3 regions of the Shewanella donghaensis genome follow, and region 3 is predicted to be linked to each of the others. Evidence: predicted binding sites of a transcription regulator. Region 3 holds the regulator's gene; each other region holds the start of a gene.
What was found. The regulator sigma-54, encoded in region 3, starts transcription at its own class of promoters, with help from an activator protein. The targets are predictions, from matches to a motif close to GTTGGCACGNNNNTNGNNT.
Positions count from the first base shown of each region.

Region 1 (5,956 bases), 870 kb from region 3:
TGCAAATGAGTCAAACCACTGACAAGCACTTTGATTTGAAGGCATTAAGCGAAGAACATGTTCAATTTCGCGTTCCTAATCAACCTGATACTGGCGATGGTAATACCGTTGATTCTCAAGAGGAAAAGTCTGCTTTCATGCAAAATTCTTTAGAGTATCAAATGTCGTTAGGTTTTCTTGAAAGTAAGTTTTCTGGCATGCGCAAAGCCATTAGAGGTGATTAATCATGAGTCTATTTAATATTTTCAATGTGTCTGGTTCAGGAATGTCTGCTCAATCAGTTCGCTTAAATACCACCGCCAGTAATATTGCTAACGCTAATTCAGTATCAAGTAGTGTCGGTGAGACATATAAAGCACGTCACCCTATTTTTGAAGCTGAAATGGCCAAAGCGAGTCATCAGCAAAATAGCTCTCATAGTGTCAGTGTTAAAGGTATTGTTGAAAGTGATGCGCCGCTACTAAAAGAATTTTCTCCTAATCACCCAATGGCTGACGGTGATGGGTTTATCTATAAGCCAAATGTAAATGTTATGGAAGAGATGGCTGATATGCTTTCCGCTTCTCAGTCATATCAAATGAATGTCCAAGTGGCTGATGCAGCTAAATCAATGCTGCAACAAACGCTTCGTATGGGTAAGTAATATGAATTTTGTTGGAGGTAACCTATGAGCCTCGTAAATCCTTATAGTCAGTCTTTACCGCAGAGTAAGTCGTCAACAGCGTCAAGTATAGCGACCAACTCTTCGACAACCGAGACAACAGGAAATACATTTTTAGACAGTGTAAAGCTGCAAGAAACAACGGAAGAAACGGGTGAAATTAAAAATAACGAATTAACCCAAGCCGATTTTTTTGCGTTATTGAGCCAACAGTTGTCGATGCAAGACCCATTTGAGCCTGTTGATAATGATCAAATGATTGCACAAATGGCATCCTTTTCGACGGTTGATGGTATTTCAAAGTTAAATCAAGAAATTCTTAACTTGAACAGTGTTATGAGTTCAAGTCAGGCACTACAAGCATCAGGTTTAGTGGGCCAGAAAGTGTTAATTCCATCTGATACCGGTCATATATCAGCTGAACACTCAGAAATAAAAGGGGTAGTGAGTACCCCATCGCCTGTCGATACTATTACTGTATCTGTAGAAGATGAAACTGGGCAGGTCATTACAACCTTTGAAGTTGATGGCTCAGCTGGTGGCAACATTGATGTGTCATGGGACGGGCTAGATAAGAATGGTGAACCTGTTGAAGAAGGGCTTTATTCATTTAAAGCCAACGGAAAAGTCGATGGTAAAGCGGAAGATTTAGCCGTTTCAACCTATGCCCATGTAACCAGCGTGTCACTTGGTAGTGTCGCAACAGGGGCGATTCTTAACCTTAGAGGCATTGGTGGCATTCAATTATCTGATGTACTTGCTGTTGCTGAAAGCTGATGTTAACTGCAAAAATAACTAAAAACTGTCAGAAAACTGTCAGTTAAAACATAACCGAATTTAGAGAGTATAGAGGTGATTTATGTCGTTTAATATAGCATTGAGTGGTATTGCTGCTGCTCAAAAAGATCTTAACACCACTGCAAATAACATTGCCAACGTTAACACTATCGGCTTTAAAGAATCCCGTGCAGAATTTGCCGATGTGTATGCTAATTCCATTTTTTCTAACAGCAAAACCGCTGTCGGTGGCGGTGCAACTACCACTCAGGTTGCCCAGCAGTTTCAACAAGGTAGCTTACAATTTACCAGTAACTCTTTAGATATGGCGATCAGTGGCGGTGGATTTTTCGTAACATCTGCTGAACAAGGAACGCAAGACCATGCCTTTACACGGGCAGGCGCGTTTAAAGTTAACTCTGAAAGTTATATGACAGATTCAGCGGGTAATTTTTTACAAGGCTTCCCAGTAGATGCCAGCGGTAATTCAACTTCAGTGAGCTTAACTACAACTCAACCGATTAAAATTCCAGATACTGCAGGTAGTCCTGTAATGACAGGTTCAGTTGGTTTTCAAATGAATTTAAATGTTGGTGAAACGGCATTAGACCCTGCGAACTTTGATCCAAATGATCCAGACACTTTTAATAACTCTACTTCAGTGACTATTTATGACTCTTTAGGTGAGTCACATATTATGACCACTTACTTTGTTAAACCTGAAGGGGGTTCATATACAGGTGAAAGTAACTGGGTGGCTTTTTATGCAGTAGATGGTGAACAGGTTGATATCGATTCAGCAACTGGTGGTTCTTATCAAACCGATACAACTGGCGATGGTTTACCTGACACTCCTCAGCAAGCTGAGAATGCATCTGGATGGAAAGGTTCAGTATTAAAATTTAACGATGCAGGTGCCTATACCGGTTCAGATCCTGCTGTTGTTTCAACAGTTGAACTTGGTGTTAATGGCGCGAATGTATTAGGTCCTGGTGCTGATGGTAGCCAAAAATTGGATATTGAATTCAATAATCCGACACAATATGCATCACCATTTGAAGTGACTGAACTTACACAAGACGGTACTACAGTTGGCCGTCTGACTAACGTAGGTGTTGGTGATGATGGTCTAGTTACTGCCAGTTACAGTAATGGTTCTACAGTCCCTTTAGCGCGAGTTGCTTTAGTACGCTTTGCTAATGAGCAAGGCTTAACACAAGTGGGTAATACTTCTTGGAAGGCCAGCTTAGATTCAGGTCCAGCATTAGCTGGTGAAGCTAATAGTGGTACGTTTGGTAGTATTCGCTCTTCGGCACTTGAGCAATCAAACGTAGACTTAACCACAGAATTGGTTGACTTGATTTCAGCACAGCGTAACTTCCAAGCTAACTCTCGAACGCTTGAAGTTAATAATACGTTGAACCAAACGATATTGCAGATCCGCTAATAATTTAGTCGCTAAACATTATCGTCAAAGAGTTGCCGCAACGGCAACTTTTTGCCATTTATCATCTATTGTCTTTTAGCTTTAATCTCTTTATCTTCCTGTTTTTACAATCCATTTAATTCATTTTCGTTGCTTAATTATACTTTGGCACACTGATTGCTTACTCTAAATATATCTTTTGTTATTAAGAAAGTTTGACGGAGCGGCAAATGGACAAATTACTTTATGTTGCCATGAGTGGAGCAAAGCAGAATATGAATGCTTTGGCCGTTCGTGCCAACAATTTAGCTAATGTTAATACTGATGGCTTCAGAGCTGATTTGGCCCAAGCACGCTCTATGCAAGCTTTTGGTGAAGGTTTACCTACACGTGTTTTCGCGATGACAGAAAGCCCTGGGCATAATTTTGACTCAGGCCCAATAAAAACCACTGGTCGTAATTTAGATATTGCGATTAAAGATAGTGGTTGGATTGCGGTTCAGGCTGAAGATGGTGGTGAGGCTTACACACGATCTGGGAGTTTAAACTTTGACAGTACTGGTTTACTCACCAACGCAAGAGGCAACCCAGTGATGGGAGAGACGGGGCCCATTGTTCTGCCTATACCAGTAGATAAAGTCCAAATTTCGCCTGAAGGTATTATTTCAGTTAGACCACAAGGCGCAACAGCTGATGTTATCGAAGAAGTCGCACGAATAAAGTTAGTTAATCCCAGTAATGCGAACATGATGCGTGGCGAAGACGGTTTATTTAGACTCACATCGGGACAAAATATTCCTAGTGATCCCAATGTACAAGTTGAAAGCGGTGCTTTGGAAGGCAGTAATGTCAATGCTGTGTCAGAAATGGTGGCGTTAATCGATATCCAGCGTCAATACGAAATGCAAGTGAAGATGATGAAGAATGCTGAAGAACTTGATCGTTCATCATCGTCTCTATTGAGAGTTAGTTAGGAGTAAATATTATGCATCCTGCTTTATGGATTAGTAAAACGGGTCTTGATGCCCAACAAACCGACATTGCTGTTATTTCTAACAACGTTGCCAACGCCAGTACAATTGGTTTTAAAAAGAGCCGAGCAGTGTTTGAAGATTTGTTATATCAAACAGTTAATCAGGCGGGTGGTATTAGTGCTGATAACACTAAATTGCCCAATGGATTAAACCTAGGTGCTGGTACTAAGGTTGTTGCAACACAAAAGATGTTTACCCAAGGCAACATGCTGACTACTGATAACTCTTTGGATTTGATGATTGAAGGGCCTGGATTCTTTGAAGTTGAGATGCCTGATGGTACAGCTGCTTATACCCGAAATGGTCAGTTCAGTTTAGATGAAAATGGTCAAATTGTGACCCCCGGCTCTGGTTATGTCATTCAGCCAGCGATTACCATTCCGGATGATGCAACATCCATTACCGTTTCTTCTGAAGGTGAAATTTCAGTCAAATTATCAGGTGCGACAGAAAGCACGGTTGTTGGCCAGCTAGCAATGAGCGATTTTATTAATCCGTCAGGATTAGATCCATTAGGGCAAAACCTTTATACCGAAACTGGAGCAAGTGGTACACCGATCCAAGGTACTGCTTCTTTAGATGGTTTAGGCGCTATTCGTCAAGGTGCGCTTGAAACATCAAATGTGAACGTGACAGAAGAGTTAGTAAACCTGATTCAAAGTCAGCGTAATTATGAAATGAATTCAAAAGTGATTTCAGCTGTCGATCAGATGATGTCATACGTTACGCAAAACTTATAACGCTTGATGCCTGGAGAAGAGATTATGAATAAATATATCATCTTAACATCAGCATTACTGTTGATGGGTTGTGGCTCTACTCAGCATAAACCGATACCTGATGATCCATTTTATGCACCGATATACCCTGAAGCGCCAGTGACAAAGGTGGTGTCTACGGGGTCAATTTATATGGATCAACAAGCATCAAGTTTGTACTCAGATATTCGAGCTCACAAGGTGGGTGACATTATTACCGTACTGTTAAATGAATCGACTCAAGCGACTAAAAGCGCTAATAACGAAATCAAGAAAGGCTCAGATTTAAGCGTTGACCCTGTTTATGCCGGTGGTGGCAATGTCACCATTAAAGGTATGCCAATTGATCTACGTTATTCAGACTCAATGAATACCAAACGTGAATCAGATGCCGACCAGTCTAACAGTTTAGATGGCAGTATTTCGGCCAACGTCATGCAGGTACTAAGTAACGGTAACCTTGTTATTCGCGGCGAAAAATGGATATCAATTAATAATGGTGATGAGTTTATCCGAGTCACTGGTATGGTGCGAAGCCAAGATATTACCCCTGATAATACCGTTGAATCGACACGTGTTGCTAATGCACGCATTCAATATAGCGGAACGGGCACTTTTGCCGATGCCCAAAAAGTGGGTTGGTTAAGCTCATTCTTTATGGGTGAATGGTGGCCTTTCTAAGGAGCATGCCATGAAAATTAAATCACTTATTTTATTGATTCTATCACTAGCTATAGTCACATTACCCGCACAAGCTCAGCGCATTAAAGATATCGCCAATATACAAGGCGTGCGTAGTAACCAGCTCATTGGTTATGGCTTAGTTGTGGGTCTACCAGGTACAGGTGAAAAAACTCGCTATACCGAACAAACCTTCAGAACCATGCTAAAAAACTTTGGTATTAACTTAGCTGATAATGTTAACCCGAAAACTAAAAACTCAGCAGTTGTAGCGGTTCATGCTGAAATGCCAGCCTTTATAAAGCCCGGTCAAAATATTGACATTACCGTATCAAGTATTGGTGAAGCTAAAAGCTTACGTGGTGGTACCCTTTTACAAACGTTCCTTAAAGGTGTTGATGGTAATGTTTATGCTATTGCTCAAGGTACACTTATCGTAAGTGGCTTTAGTGCTGAAGGCCAAGATGGCTCAAGGGTTATTCAAAATACACCGACGGTAGGTCGTATACCAAGTGGCGCAATGGTTGAACGCAGTGTTATGTCACCGTTTGCAACAGGGGATCATTTAACTTTCAACTTACGTCGCTCTGACTTTTCTACAGCCAAAAATATGGAACAA
Region 1 covers NZ_CP041783.1:1,694,749-1,700,704, reverse strand. Annotated here, with positions in the region: gene flgB (flagellar basal body rod protein FlgB) at 1-224, shown strand, start outside; gene flgC (flagellar basal body rod protein FlgC) at 227-643, shown strand; gene flgD (flagellar hook assembly protein FlgD) at 668-1,438, shown strand; gene flgE (flagellar hook protein FlgE) at 1,521-2,885, shown strand; gene flgF (flagellar basal-body rod protein FlgF) at 3,095-3,838, shown strand; gene flgG (flagellar basal-body rod protein FlgG) at 3,850-4,638, shown strand; gene flgH (flagellar basal body L-ring protein FlgH) at 4,663-5,337, shown strand; gene FPK91_RS07200 (flagellar basal body P-ring protein FlgI) at 5,348-5,956, shown strand, end outside.
Region 1: a site for sigma-54 is predicted at 3,029-3,047, ahead of flgF (flagellar basal-body rod protein FlgF). Genes of this name have one in related genera too.

Region 2 (5,956 bases), 2.3 Mb from region 3:
ACCCCGCTGATTTTAATGAAATGAGTGATGGTTTTTGGTCTCCTAAGCTTGGCCTTGTATATCACATGACGCCAAACGTTAATGTGTATGCACAGTATGCTTATGGTTACAAAATGCCAACTCCTGATCAAAAATGGGGTGAGCTAGAAGTAAAAGATGGCAAAATGCCGTTTCCTGTAATGATACAAGCTAACTATGACTTAGAATCTGAGTCAAGTCATACCATCGAAGTAGGTGTGCGTGGTCATCACGGCGATACTCAATACGAGTTCACTACGTTTTATACCCAAGCTAATGATTATATTGATTGGGAATTCGTTGGTTGTGGTGGCATGTTAGGTTGTGCTTTACCAACCTCATTAGAGTACCGTTATATTAACTACGATAAAGTGACCTTGTATGGTGCTGAAGCGTCATTTCGTCAGTGGTTAAATGATGATATTGAAGTCTGGGGTAACATTGCTTATACCCACGGTGAAGATGAAAATGGCGATTACTTAAATTCAGTTAGTCCTTTAAAAGGCAATGTCGGGGTTAACTATTACGCTAATATTGCTAATAAAGAAGTCGATTTTGGTTTAACTGCACGTTTTGCAGACAAAATGGATCGCACTACGGATTTAGATATTTTCCCGCTTCCTATTCCAGGCATGGATTTCAACGAAGTATTTAACACCGCAGGCTATGCCGTGTTTGATGTGACTGCGAATGTGATGTTAAGTGATAACTGGACGTTGCGTACTGGTGTGTTCAATATATTTGATACTGAATACATCGAGTACTCAGATGTTGCAGGACAATCTAAGTTCCTAATGAGCAATTTGGGTGTAACGGAAGACACTTATACCCAAGTTGGCCGTTATTTCAGCGTAAAAGTTAATTACACGTTCTAGACTGATACTAAGAAATTATTAGTCTTGAGCTAAAAAAGCCTTAAATCTAGATGGATTTAAGGCTTTTTTATTTCTAATGTCTAGCTGACTTAATCAAGGTAACTGCTTAAATCACTACCTACTGTAATTTCAATCTCTTGTTGTTTACCATGGAATAAATAAGCGGGTTTATCACCTATTAACGACAATTTATCTCCTTGACGCCATAGTGCTGTGCCTTCTTGAATACCAATAACCGGTGTTAATGGATCAACCTTGGTAAATTCTAGTAAACGCTGTGCGCGGGTTTCGCCATTATGACCAGGAGCTTGGTAATTGGTGTAATGAGGGTTTAGCTGAAAAGGCAGTAATTTAAGACCTGTGAATGACGCTGGCTCAACAATAGGCATATCATTAGTGGTTCGGATGCTTAGCCCGGTAATGTTTGACCCAGCGCTCCAACCGACATAAGGCTTACCATTAGACACTTGTTCATTGATTAAATGAATAAGGTCGTAGCGGTAAAGCTCATTCAACAACTGGAAGGTATTACCGCCGCCAACAAAAATACCATCAGCGTCTTTAATCGCCTGCTTAGGTTCACTATGTTGGTGAATACTGGTGATGTGAATATTAAGCTCGGCAAGGCCTTTCGTTACCATCTCTAGATATTGGTCGTAATCTATACTAACACCGGCATAAGGGATAAAAATCCAATTTTTGGCATGTGCTGTCAGCGGTTTGATGTATTCAATCGCGTGGGCTAAATAGGGCGTATCGCCTTCTCTTGAGCTGCTGAGCATGAGTGCATTCATTGCCATGATTAAATCCTTTAACTGATTAAATTAATTATTGTTGTGCTTAAATTGATATTAACAAAGATTAATTGGATTCAATAGGACATAGCTAAGGTTTTGAGTAAATGTCAGTGTGATTTAAGTTTAGGTTAATACTCTCTGCCTAGACTCTCCGGCCTGATAAATTAAGTGTTCAGCTTAGGTTAGGGTTGGGAGTGGTATTCTCTTATTAAATTTGACATTTTATGTCACATTTTTAGATATCAACCTTGAAAATTGAAATTTTGGACATATTATGTCTTTAAGCGTTTAAGAATACACTATTGTTTAAATCAGCTTGTTTTTGCAGCCTAGTACTAAAAATAAACCCTAGTGTTTAAATTGAATCCTAGTCATTTAAGTAAACCAAAGTATTAAATATTAGACTTTGTGTTTGAATCGGCATCTATGCCAGATAGGAGTTGTAATGTTACGAATTTTTTTATTAATTGGCACTAACTTAGCCATTTTGCTTGTAGCATCGATTGTGATGTCTTTGCTAGGTGTTAGTACCTCAAGCATGAGTGGGTTATTAATTTTTGCTGCTATGTTTGGTTTTGGCGGCGCGTTTGTCAGTTTAGCTATCTCAAAGTGGATGGCAAAGAAAACCATGGGCTGTGAAGTCATTACCACACCTCGTGATAATACTGAACGTTGGTTAGTTGAAACGGTAACTCGTCAAGCTAAGCAAGCAGGCATTAAAATGCCAGAAGTTGCTATTTATCAATCTGAAGAAATGAATGCTTTTGCAACTGGACCGAGTAGAGATAATGCGCTTGTTGCGGTAAGTTCAGGCCTACTTTACGGCATGACTCAAGACGAAATTGAAGGTGTACTGGCTCATGAAGTCAGTCACGTAGCCAACGGTGACATGGTAACTTTGACGCTAATTCAAGGCGTTGTGAACACTTTTGTTATTTTTGCAGCCCGCGTAGTCGCAGGTATTGTGAATAACGTTGTAGCTAATAACAGTGAAGACGGTGAAGGCCTAGGCATGTTTGCTTACATGGCAGTCGTATTCGTGATGGATATGTTATTTGGTATTCTTGCATCAATGATCGTAGCTTACTTCTCTCGTATTCGTGAGTTCAAAGCTGATGAAGGCGCAGCAAAACTTGCCAGCAAAGAGAAAATGATTGCTGCTTTGGAGCGCTTAAAAACCGGTCCTGAAACCGGCGCTATGCCAGCACAGATGTCGGCTTTAGGCATTAACGGTAAGCGTTCAATGGCTGAATTCTTGATGAGTCACCCACCATTAGAAAAGCGTATTAGTGCATTAAAAAATAGCTAATCGATTAATCTAAATAGAAAAAGGAGCCGCTTGGCTCCTTTTTTATTGCTTTCTTTTTGTGATTTAATCGTTAGAATAACCCCACTTTTATTATGTTGTTACATTGTGTAACAGATAAGGAAGTCTTAGGTGATTGTTAAACTTACTCACTTGTATTTAGTGTTGCTAAATCAACCAGTGTTAGCTAAGTTTATATATGAGCAGAAGAATGTCGTGCTGATAAATGATATGAATGAAAGTTACATTGATGAGAGCTTTTTCGATTATCACAACTGGAGGGTACTATAGTGAGCAATAAAATTCTTGTAGCATTGTTTGCAGCAGCTTTAGCTGTATTAACTTTGTCGTCGAACGCTTTTGCTGCAGATGAAAATCTTGCAGATTTCCATTCTGATATGGGTGGCTGTGAAAGTTGTCATGCAGATGGTGAACCATCAGCTGATGGCGCATATGAATTCGAACAGTGTCAAGACTGTCACGGAACACTTGCGGAAATGGACGAAAATCATACGCCGCATGATGGCATGTTAATGTGTGCTGATTGTCATGCTCCACATGACATGAATGTAGGTGATGTACCTACATGTGATAGCTGCCATGATGATGGCCGTGTTGCTAAATAACTGATGTTTATTTAGATTTCACTTAATGATTTTAAAAGCGCTGATTATTCAGCGCTTTTTTATTGGGTCAATTTTAAATCTACAATAATGGATCGACTCAGTTGCAGTCATTTAGCCATGATATTGAATTAATCATGAACCTCGTAAAATTAAGCTCTTCAGGTTTTTAGCATATCTTGTACTCTTAAACTCAAGTTTAGTTGTGATTTAACTTCCATAAACTACCTCTAAAGAGGTAGTTTATTTGTAGTGTTATCAATGACATGCGCATTTTTGGTGCGGTTTTGTGCACCTATGTCGAACATGTAGCAGCGAGTATGCGCTACAAAATAGACAAATCTATTAAAAATCATAACATTAGTAATTGGCACAAGATTTGCGATGTTATTCACATTAAAAACGAGTGAGTAAAAGGAAGTCGCATGTCTAATATCCAATCGAGTTGTGCTTATTGTGGGGTCGGCTGCGGTATAAGCTTAACGCCTAGTGCAAAAAGCAGCATTGGATTTGAGCTTGAGGGTGATATGAATCATCCAGCGAATAAAGGTCAGTTATGTGCCAAAGGCGAGCGCTTATTAGAAAGCTTAGCCCAGCCAAATACACTCAGATATCCCCAATTAAAGTCTGGTAAACCCGTTGAATGGTCTGAAGCGATTTCAACTATTGCTGATACGTTTAAACAAACGATTGCAGAATTTGGTGCCGATTCAGTCGCTTTTTATCTTTCAGGTCAATTATTAACTGAAGACTATTATGTCGCTAATAAACTCGCAAAAGGCTTTATTGGGACTTCAAACGTAGATACCAACTCTCGCTTGTGTATGTCTTCAGCTGTAAGTGCACATATGCGCGCATTTGGAGAGGACGTTGTAGCGGGTTGTTATGACGATTTTGAACAGGCGGAAGTGATTGTACTTGTTGGCGCAAATACAGCTTGGACCCATCCGGTTTTATTTCAACGGATGATTAAAGCCCGCCAGCTTAACGGCACTAAAATTGTTGTGATTGACCCTGCTAAAACAGCAACGGCAAGCCAGGCTGACTTGCATCTTCAAATCGCGCCGGGTACCGATACATTACTGTTTAATGGTTTACTGAATTTTATCGCTAATAACGATAGCTTAAATCAGCCATATATTGATGCGCACACAGAAAACTTCGCGCAAACATTAGTGCATGTGGCTAGTCAAAGCGCTGATTTCGAAAACCTTGCTAAGGACTTATTAGTATCAACCAGTGAGTTATCTGATTTTTATCAGTTGTTTATCGATAACGACAAGGTGATGACTGCTAGCTGCCAAGGTGTAAATCAGTCTGTATCAGGTACTGACACCACCAATGCGATGATTAATTGCCATCTTGCCCTTGGCCATATGGGCCAAGCTGGTAGCGGCTTTCTTTCACTTACCGGACAACCGAATGCAATGGGTGGACGTGAGGTGGGTGGTTTAGCGACGCAGCTTGCATGTCATATGGGCTTTTCTGAACCAGAGCGTCAGTTGTTAGGCGATTTTTGGCAATCTGATGTAATTGCACAAAATAAAGGTTTAACTGCGGTTGAGTTATTTGATGCTATGGCAGAGGGTAAAATTAAAGCGCTGTGGATAATGGGGACCAACCCTTTGGTTTCCATGCCTAATACGCCGAAAATCACTCAAGCATTAGAAACTTGCCCGTTTGTAGTAGTGTCTGAAATTACCCAAGATTCAACAACAGCACAAATGGCTGATGTTTTATTGCCTGCTCAGGGGTGGTCAGAAAAATGTGGCACTGTGACCAACAGTGAGCGTGTTATTACTCGCCAACGTGGATTTATTGCGGCAAAAGGTGCAGCTAAAGCTGACTGGTGGGCATTAGCTGAAGTGGCTAAAGCAATGGGTTTTGAGCAAAGCTTTAGTTTTAACAATAGCGCTGCAGTGTTTAAAGAATTTGCTCAATTATCAAAAACCGTTAAGCAAGCATTCCCGCAAAAGCAGTTTGATTTATCTGGCTTGGCTGAATTAACTGATGCGCAGTATGACGATTTACTACCGACCCAATGGCCTGTAGCACAAAGCCGTCATATCGGGCTTCATAGCCAGCGTATGTATGCTGATGGTGTGTTTTCTACTGCATCAGGCAAAGCCCAATTTATTGAAACTACAACGCAATCTACTTTAAGCCCGCTAAATGAAACACAAGTAAGATTAAATAGTGGCCGCAGCCGTGATCAATGGCACACCATGACTCGAACTGGCCATGTTGCCAGTCTTCGTGCCAGTATTCCTGAGCCTGTTATTTCGTTGCATCCATCGACATTGAATCAACTCAATCTTGCCGAAGATGACTTTGTCG
Region 2 covers NZ_CP041783.1:311,282-317,237, forward strand. Annotated here, with positions in the region: gene FPK91_RS01280 (TonB-dependent hemoglobin/transferrin/lactoferrin family receptor) at 1-893, shown strand, start outside; gene pepE (dipeptidase PepE) at 983-1,693, opposite strand; gene htpX (protease HtpX) at 2,136-2,999, shown strand; gene cctA (tetraheme c-type cytochrome CctA) at 3,287-3,622, shown strand; gene FPK91_RS01300 (nitrate reductase) at 4,045-5,956, shown strand, end outside.
Region 2: a site for sigma-54 is predicted at 3,986-4,004, ahead of FPK91_RS01300 (nitrate reductase). Genes of this name have one in related genera too.

Region 3 (5,956 bases):
TCAGGATCCATGATACTGCGGATCGTAGAGTTAGGATTACAAGTCAGTAAATCTGCTAGGCGAACACCGCCCAATACGTGATCGTTTCGATCAACGACATAAAGTGTATCTGTGGTATCAGGTAAGTTTCCTCGCTGGCGCAGATAGCGTAAAACCACATCAATATTGACGTCGGGTCTTAAGGTGACGGTATCTGTGTTCATGATACTGCCAGCAGTATCATCAGGGTAGGCCAGGGCTTGTTCGACACGGTGACGATCTTGGCTACTCATCGATTGCAGTACTTTTTTGTAAACTGCATCAGGTAAGCTTCTTAAAATATAAGCTAAGTCATCGGTGTCCATTCCTGAGGTTGCTTGGGCTACTTTTTCAGGTGTCATACCGCTGATAAGTGAATCTTTTAACTCTTCCCCCAATTCTTCCAGGATTTCACCTGCTTGTTCATGATCGATTAGCTGCCATAAAACTTGACGTGTTTTTGGGGGGGACGATTCAAGAATCAGTGCTACATCAGAAGCCGCCATATCATGAAGCATATTTCTGACATGGACGAACATACCGCTGCCTAATGCTTGGGTCAGCTTATTAAGACGCTGTTCGGTAAGCTCGCTGTCGATGACTTCGATACCCATTGGCCACTCCTAAAAAAGACGATGGTTAATGTTAACTTAACTCTGTGGAAAGGATGAAGAAGTTTCTAATGCTTGAGAATTTGATGTGTAAATAATGTACGTTTATAGGATGTTGTTGACTGCTGAACTTGAGTATAGCTAACAAATGCAGATAAATATTAGGATTAAAGCTTAAGTGGTTGTGCTAACAATAAGAATGGGGAGTACGAATTAATTTTCTTCGTCAAACTTGTCATTAATCAGTTTGCAGACCGCCTCAAGTGCCTTTTCAGCATCCACACCCTCAGATTGAACTGTAATCACTTTGCCAATGCCACTTTCTAGCATCAATAAACCTAAAACACTGGCTGCACTGGCGTGCTTTTCGCCTTGGATTAGGGTGATGTTTGCTTCAAATTCAGTGGCTAGAATGGCCAACTTAGTTGCCGCTCTGGCGTGTAAGCCAAGCTTATTGCTGATGGTGATTTGTTTTGAAAGCGAGATCGATGGCTTTGAAGATGAGCTCTCTGTCCCAGGTCCAGTGCCCGTTTGAGTATTTTTCTTGGTACTATTATTTAGCATCTAATTCTCTATGGCGAGCGCTCACTTGATGTTTAGAATTGCCAAACCGTTTTGCTAATTGATCAGCGATATAAACTGAGCGGTGTTGCCCGCCGGTACAGCCGATTGCAATGGTTAGATAGCTGCGATTATTACGTTCTAAATGCGGCATCCAGGTTTCAAATAAGTTCTCTATTTGCCAGATAAACTTATTTACCAGGGTTTGCCTGCCTAGAAATTCTTGTACCGGTTCATCAAGACCTGTTAGCGGTCTTAAATCTGTTTCCCAATGTGGGTTAGGTAAAAAGCGCACATCAAACATAAAGTCTGCTTCAGTTGGCATACCATGTTTGAATCCGAACGATTCAAAATGTATCACTAATTCTTTATCAACACTGCCTAATAAAATCTGTCTAACATGATCACTTAAGTCATAAATATTCGTTTGCGAGGTGTCGATATAGTGATCGACTAATTTAGCAATTGGCTCAAGTAATCGACCTTCAAGCTTAATGGCTTCTTGCAAAGAAATTTGATTTTTCGAGAGTGGGTGTAATCTGCGAGTTTCACTATAACGTTTAAGTAAAACTTGATCGTTAGCATTTAAAAAGAAACTGGTTATCGTTGTATCATCGGATAGCAGTGCTATTTGCTCTTGCAGTACTTTTCCTTGCTCTTCGATATTACGAACATCGACGCTGATAGCGACTAGCTCATTACTATCTTTGAGCTGTTCAAGTAGACTACCTATTAACGGTAGTGGCAGGTTATCAACACAATAATAACCTAGGTCTTCAAGCACTCTCAGTGCAACTGATTTCCCCGAACCTGAACGTCCCGATACAATGACAAGTTTCATGCAGTAATAACCTGATAAAGTTCTGTAGCGTCATGACTCTTTCGAAGTCGTTTAAGTATCAATTTATCACTGAGTTTCTCGGCCATGGTAGATAAAGTGCTTAAATGTTGCTGGCACTGATCTGCGGGCACAAGAAGCGCAAATAAAATATCAACGGGTTGCTTGTCAATGGCATCAAAGGCAATGGCTTCTTCGCATTTAATTAAGATAGCAATGGGCTCATCGATATCATCTAATCGACCGTGAGGAATTGCTATGCCATTTCCTATTCCTGTACTGCCCATTTTTTCACGCGCTATTAGACTTTCAAAAATAGCCTGTGAAGATAGGGTCGGGTACTGGGCAGCCATTAAATTGCTGATTAATTCCAGTACCTTTTTCTTACTGCCCGGCGTGGCGCAGGTTGTGCACGCCGGCTGCAGGATGGTGCGAAGTTCCATCGTTAGTGTTTAGTTAGCTTCTCTTTATGTTTAATTACCTGACGGTCTAACTTATCTATCAGGGCGTCTATTGCCACATACATATCAGCATTTCGCGATACAGCAAATACTTCACCGCCTTTAAGGTGCAGTTTAGCTTCGGCAATTTGTTGCAACTTTTGTACATCGAGCACAACGTGAACATTATTGATCTGTTCGAAGTGTCGTTCAAGCTTTGAAAATTTTGTTTGCACATATTCGCGTAAAGATTGGGTTATTTCGATATGGTTCCCAGTCAGGTTAATTTGCATATATCATCCTCCGATTACAATCGTTATAAACTTTTGCGTTGGTTTGACGGAGGGATGAGCATTGCTTCACGATATTTGGCGATCGTACGCCGAGCAACGTTAATCCCTTGTTCAGCCAATAGTGTCGCCATTTTACTATCACTAAGTGGCTTTTTCTGATTCTCTGCAGCAACAAGCTTTTTAATAAATGCACGAATTGCTGTAGAAGAACATTCTCCACCATCATCTGTACTGACATGGCTAGAGAAGAAATATTTTAGTTCAAAAAGTCCCCGAGGGGTGTGCATATATTTCTGGGTGGTAACTCGGGAAATTGTCGACTCATGCATTTCAACGGCTTCGGCAATATCATTAAGCACCATTGGCTTCATTGCTTCTTCCCCGAATTCAAAAAATCCTTGTTGAAATTGCACGATACAATTAGCAACTTTTAATAAGGTTTCATTGCGGCTATCAATACTTTTAATAAACCATTTTGCTTCTTGTAAGTGTCCGCGAATAAATTGACTGTCAGCTTGATTAGAAGAACCTTTCGCCATAGCGGCATATTGCTGATTAACACCAATCTTAGGCATATTATCAGGATTGAGTTCTACTACCCAACGGCCACTCTTTTTTAAAACCGTGACATCAGGAATGACGTACTCGTCTTTAACTGAGGTGATTTGTAAGCCAGGGCGTGGATTTAAGGTTTGAATAAACTCAATCGCTTCACGTAAATCATCTTCTTTAAGCTTGGTTTTACGCATTAACAATCTGAAATCACGACCTGCAATTAAATCCAAATAATCTTTGATAAGTAATTTTACATTGTCTAAACAAGGTATTTCGTCAGGATACTGACCTAGCTGAATCATTAAGCATTCGCTTAAATCTCTGGCTGCCACTCCTACCGGATCAAAATGCTGTACGCGTTTGAGAACAGCTTCAACTTCATCGAGCTCAATTTCTTCGTTGCCTAACGATAATAAAATGTCGTCGGTGCTTTGTGTTAGGTAACCGCGATCGTCAATACCTTCGATAATAGCGGTGGCAATGACTAAGTCATTTTCTGAGAATGGGGTGAGATTTTTCTGCCATTCTAAGTGTTCATATAATCCTTCACTGGTTTCACCTTGAAAAGGCATGTCATCACCAGCTGAAACTGCGCCAGAACCGGATCCCGAACCCGGTGAAGCAGAATAGACTTCATCCCAAGTGGTATCCATTGGTAATTCATCTGGCATCGATTCTTTGGTGAGTGATTCAGTGGTATCGACGGTAGAGGTATCTTTTTCAACGGTAACTTGGCTATTGTCACTAAAGTCGGTATCAGTTTGTTGGTCATTTTCTTTAACCGGCTCTTTAGCTTTTACAAACTCATCTTCGAGCTCCAATAGTGGGTTAGAATCAAGTGCTTGCTGAATTTCTTGCTGTAGCTCCAATGACGAAAGCTGCAATAAGCGAATCGCCTGTTGCAGCTGTGGGGTCATGGTTAAATGCTGACCCATTTTGAGTTGGAGTGAGGCTTTCATGTACCGCTTATCCCTAATTGAATATCATCATCGCGGCTAGATTGGTGGACTCTATATTGTGTTGCTAGAAATAGAATCTAAAAAGAAACCATGTTGGCCGCGAATGCCATACTAAAAACTGATTAGTGCTAACTATAGCTTGAATTGTTCACCTAAGTATACTGACCTAACTTGCTGATTGTCTAAGATCTCAGCAGGTGTTCCTTCAGCAATCAAATTTCCATGACTTACAATGTAAGCTCGCTCACATACATCGAGCGTTTCACGTACATTGTGGTCAGTAATTAGCACACCTAAGCCTCGACTTTTTAGTTGTTGAATTATTTTCTTGATGTCTATCACAGAGATAGGATCTACACCTGCAAAAGGCTCATCCAATAAAATAAATTTAGGATTAGCGGCTAATGCCCGAGCTATTTCAACACGGCGGCGTTCACCACCAGATAAAGCCATACCTTGGCTATCACGAATATGAGTGATGTTGAACTCTTCTAGTAAGTGTTCAAGTTGCTCAATACGTTCATCTGCAGAAAGGTTTTTACGTGTCTGTAATACCGCCATAATATTATCGTGAACGGTGAGTTTACGAAAAATGCTGGCTTCTTGCGGTAAATACCCAATGCCTTTTCGAGCACGTAAATGCATTGGATCGGCGGTCAAATCGTCATCATCAATAAGAATACGACCTTTATCACTTTTAACAAGGCCAACAACCATATAAAACGTAGTGGTTTTACCTGCACCATTAGGGCCAAGTAATCCGACTATTTGACCTGTCTTTACGGTTAGGCTGACGTCTTTTACGACTTGACGACTTTTATAACTCTTGGCGAGGTTTTCAGCTGTTAACGTTATCTGTGTCATCAGTTATTTTGCTCAGCAGTAGGGACAATTGATGGTGTCGTTGTCTCAATTTCGGTTGATTCGATGACTGATTCAGCAGTATTAGTTATGTCTGCTGTGACCTGGTTATTTTCTTCGCTTACGGTTGGCGAACCTTGTTCAACCGCTTTTTCGACATTTTCTTCGACAGCGCCATCTAGCGCTTCTATAGCATCATCTTCTAAACCGTTTGTTGATTCTGGTAAAGGCTGCGCTTCTGGTAAAGAAGGTTCAGCTTTTTCTTCGTCTATGAGTTCAGGATGGTTTTCTGGCTGAAAAATAGTGATAACCCGATCTTTACCGTCGCCTAAGCTTTCTGCAATAAGTTGTTGTTTATCAATATTATAGCTTATTAAGTTGCCCGTCACCTGGCTACCTGCTTGATCCAGTTTGGCATTACCTTTTAAGGTTAGGATACTGGTTGCTAGTTCATATTTAATCTCATTTGCACTGGCTGTACCAATACGACCGTCATCCAACTCCTGTGAGAAGGTGGCTGGATTACCAGTCGCTACCATGGTCTTTCTTGTGCCACTTTCTGTACCAAATGCACGTAATTCGTCTGCATTGATATTAATCGTGCCTTGAGTGACATTGACGGGTCCAAAAAATATCACCTGATTGTTTTTAATGTCAGCTTTTTGGCTGTTAGCAGCAACTTTTAGCTCTTGTTGCAAATCGCCTTCTTTAGCGTAGGCGCTAGAAATACTCACTAAGCTTAGCAGTGAGATGATAAAAATTTTACTTTGCTTCATATGTTCCTTCGACTTGACTTAATAACTCAAGTTCTTGAGCATTT
Region 3 covers NZ_CP041783.1:2,565,542-2,571,497, reverse strand. Annotated here, with positions in the region: gene mgtE (magnesium transporter) at 1-632, opposite strand, end outside; gene FPK91_RS11040 (HPr family phosphocarrier protein) at 843-1,115, opposite strand; gene rapZ (RNase adapter RapZ) at 1,183-2,031, opposite strand; gene ptsN (PTS IIA-like nitrogen regulatory protein PtsN) at 2,028-2,471, opposite strand; gene hpf (ribosome hibernation promoting factor) at 2,474-2,761, opposite strand; gene FPK91_RS11020 (RNA polymerase factor sigma-54) at 2,785-4,275, opposite strand; gene lptB (LPS export ABC transporter ATP-binding protein) at 4,408-5,139, opposite strand; partial or broken gene lptA (lipopolysaccharide transport periplasmic protein LptA) at 5,373-5,912, opposite strand; gene lptC (LPS export ABC transporter periplasmic protein LptC) at 5,899-5,956, opposite strand, start outside.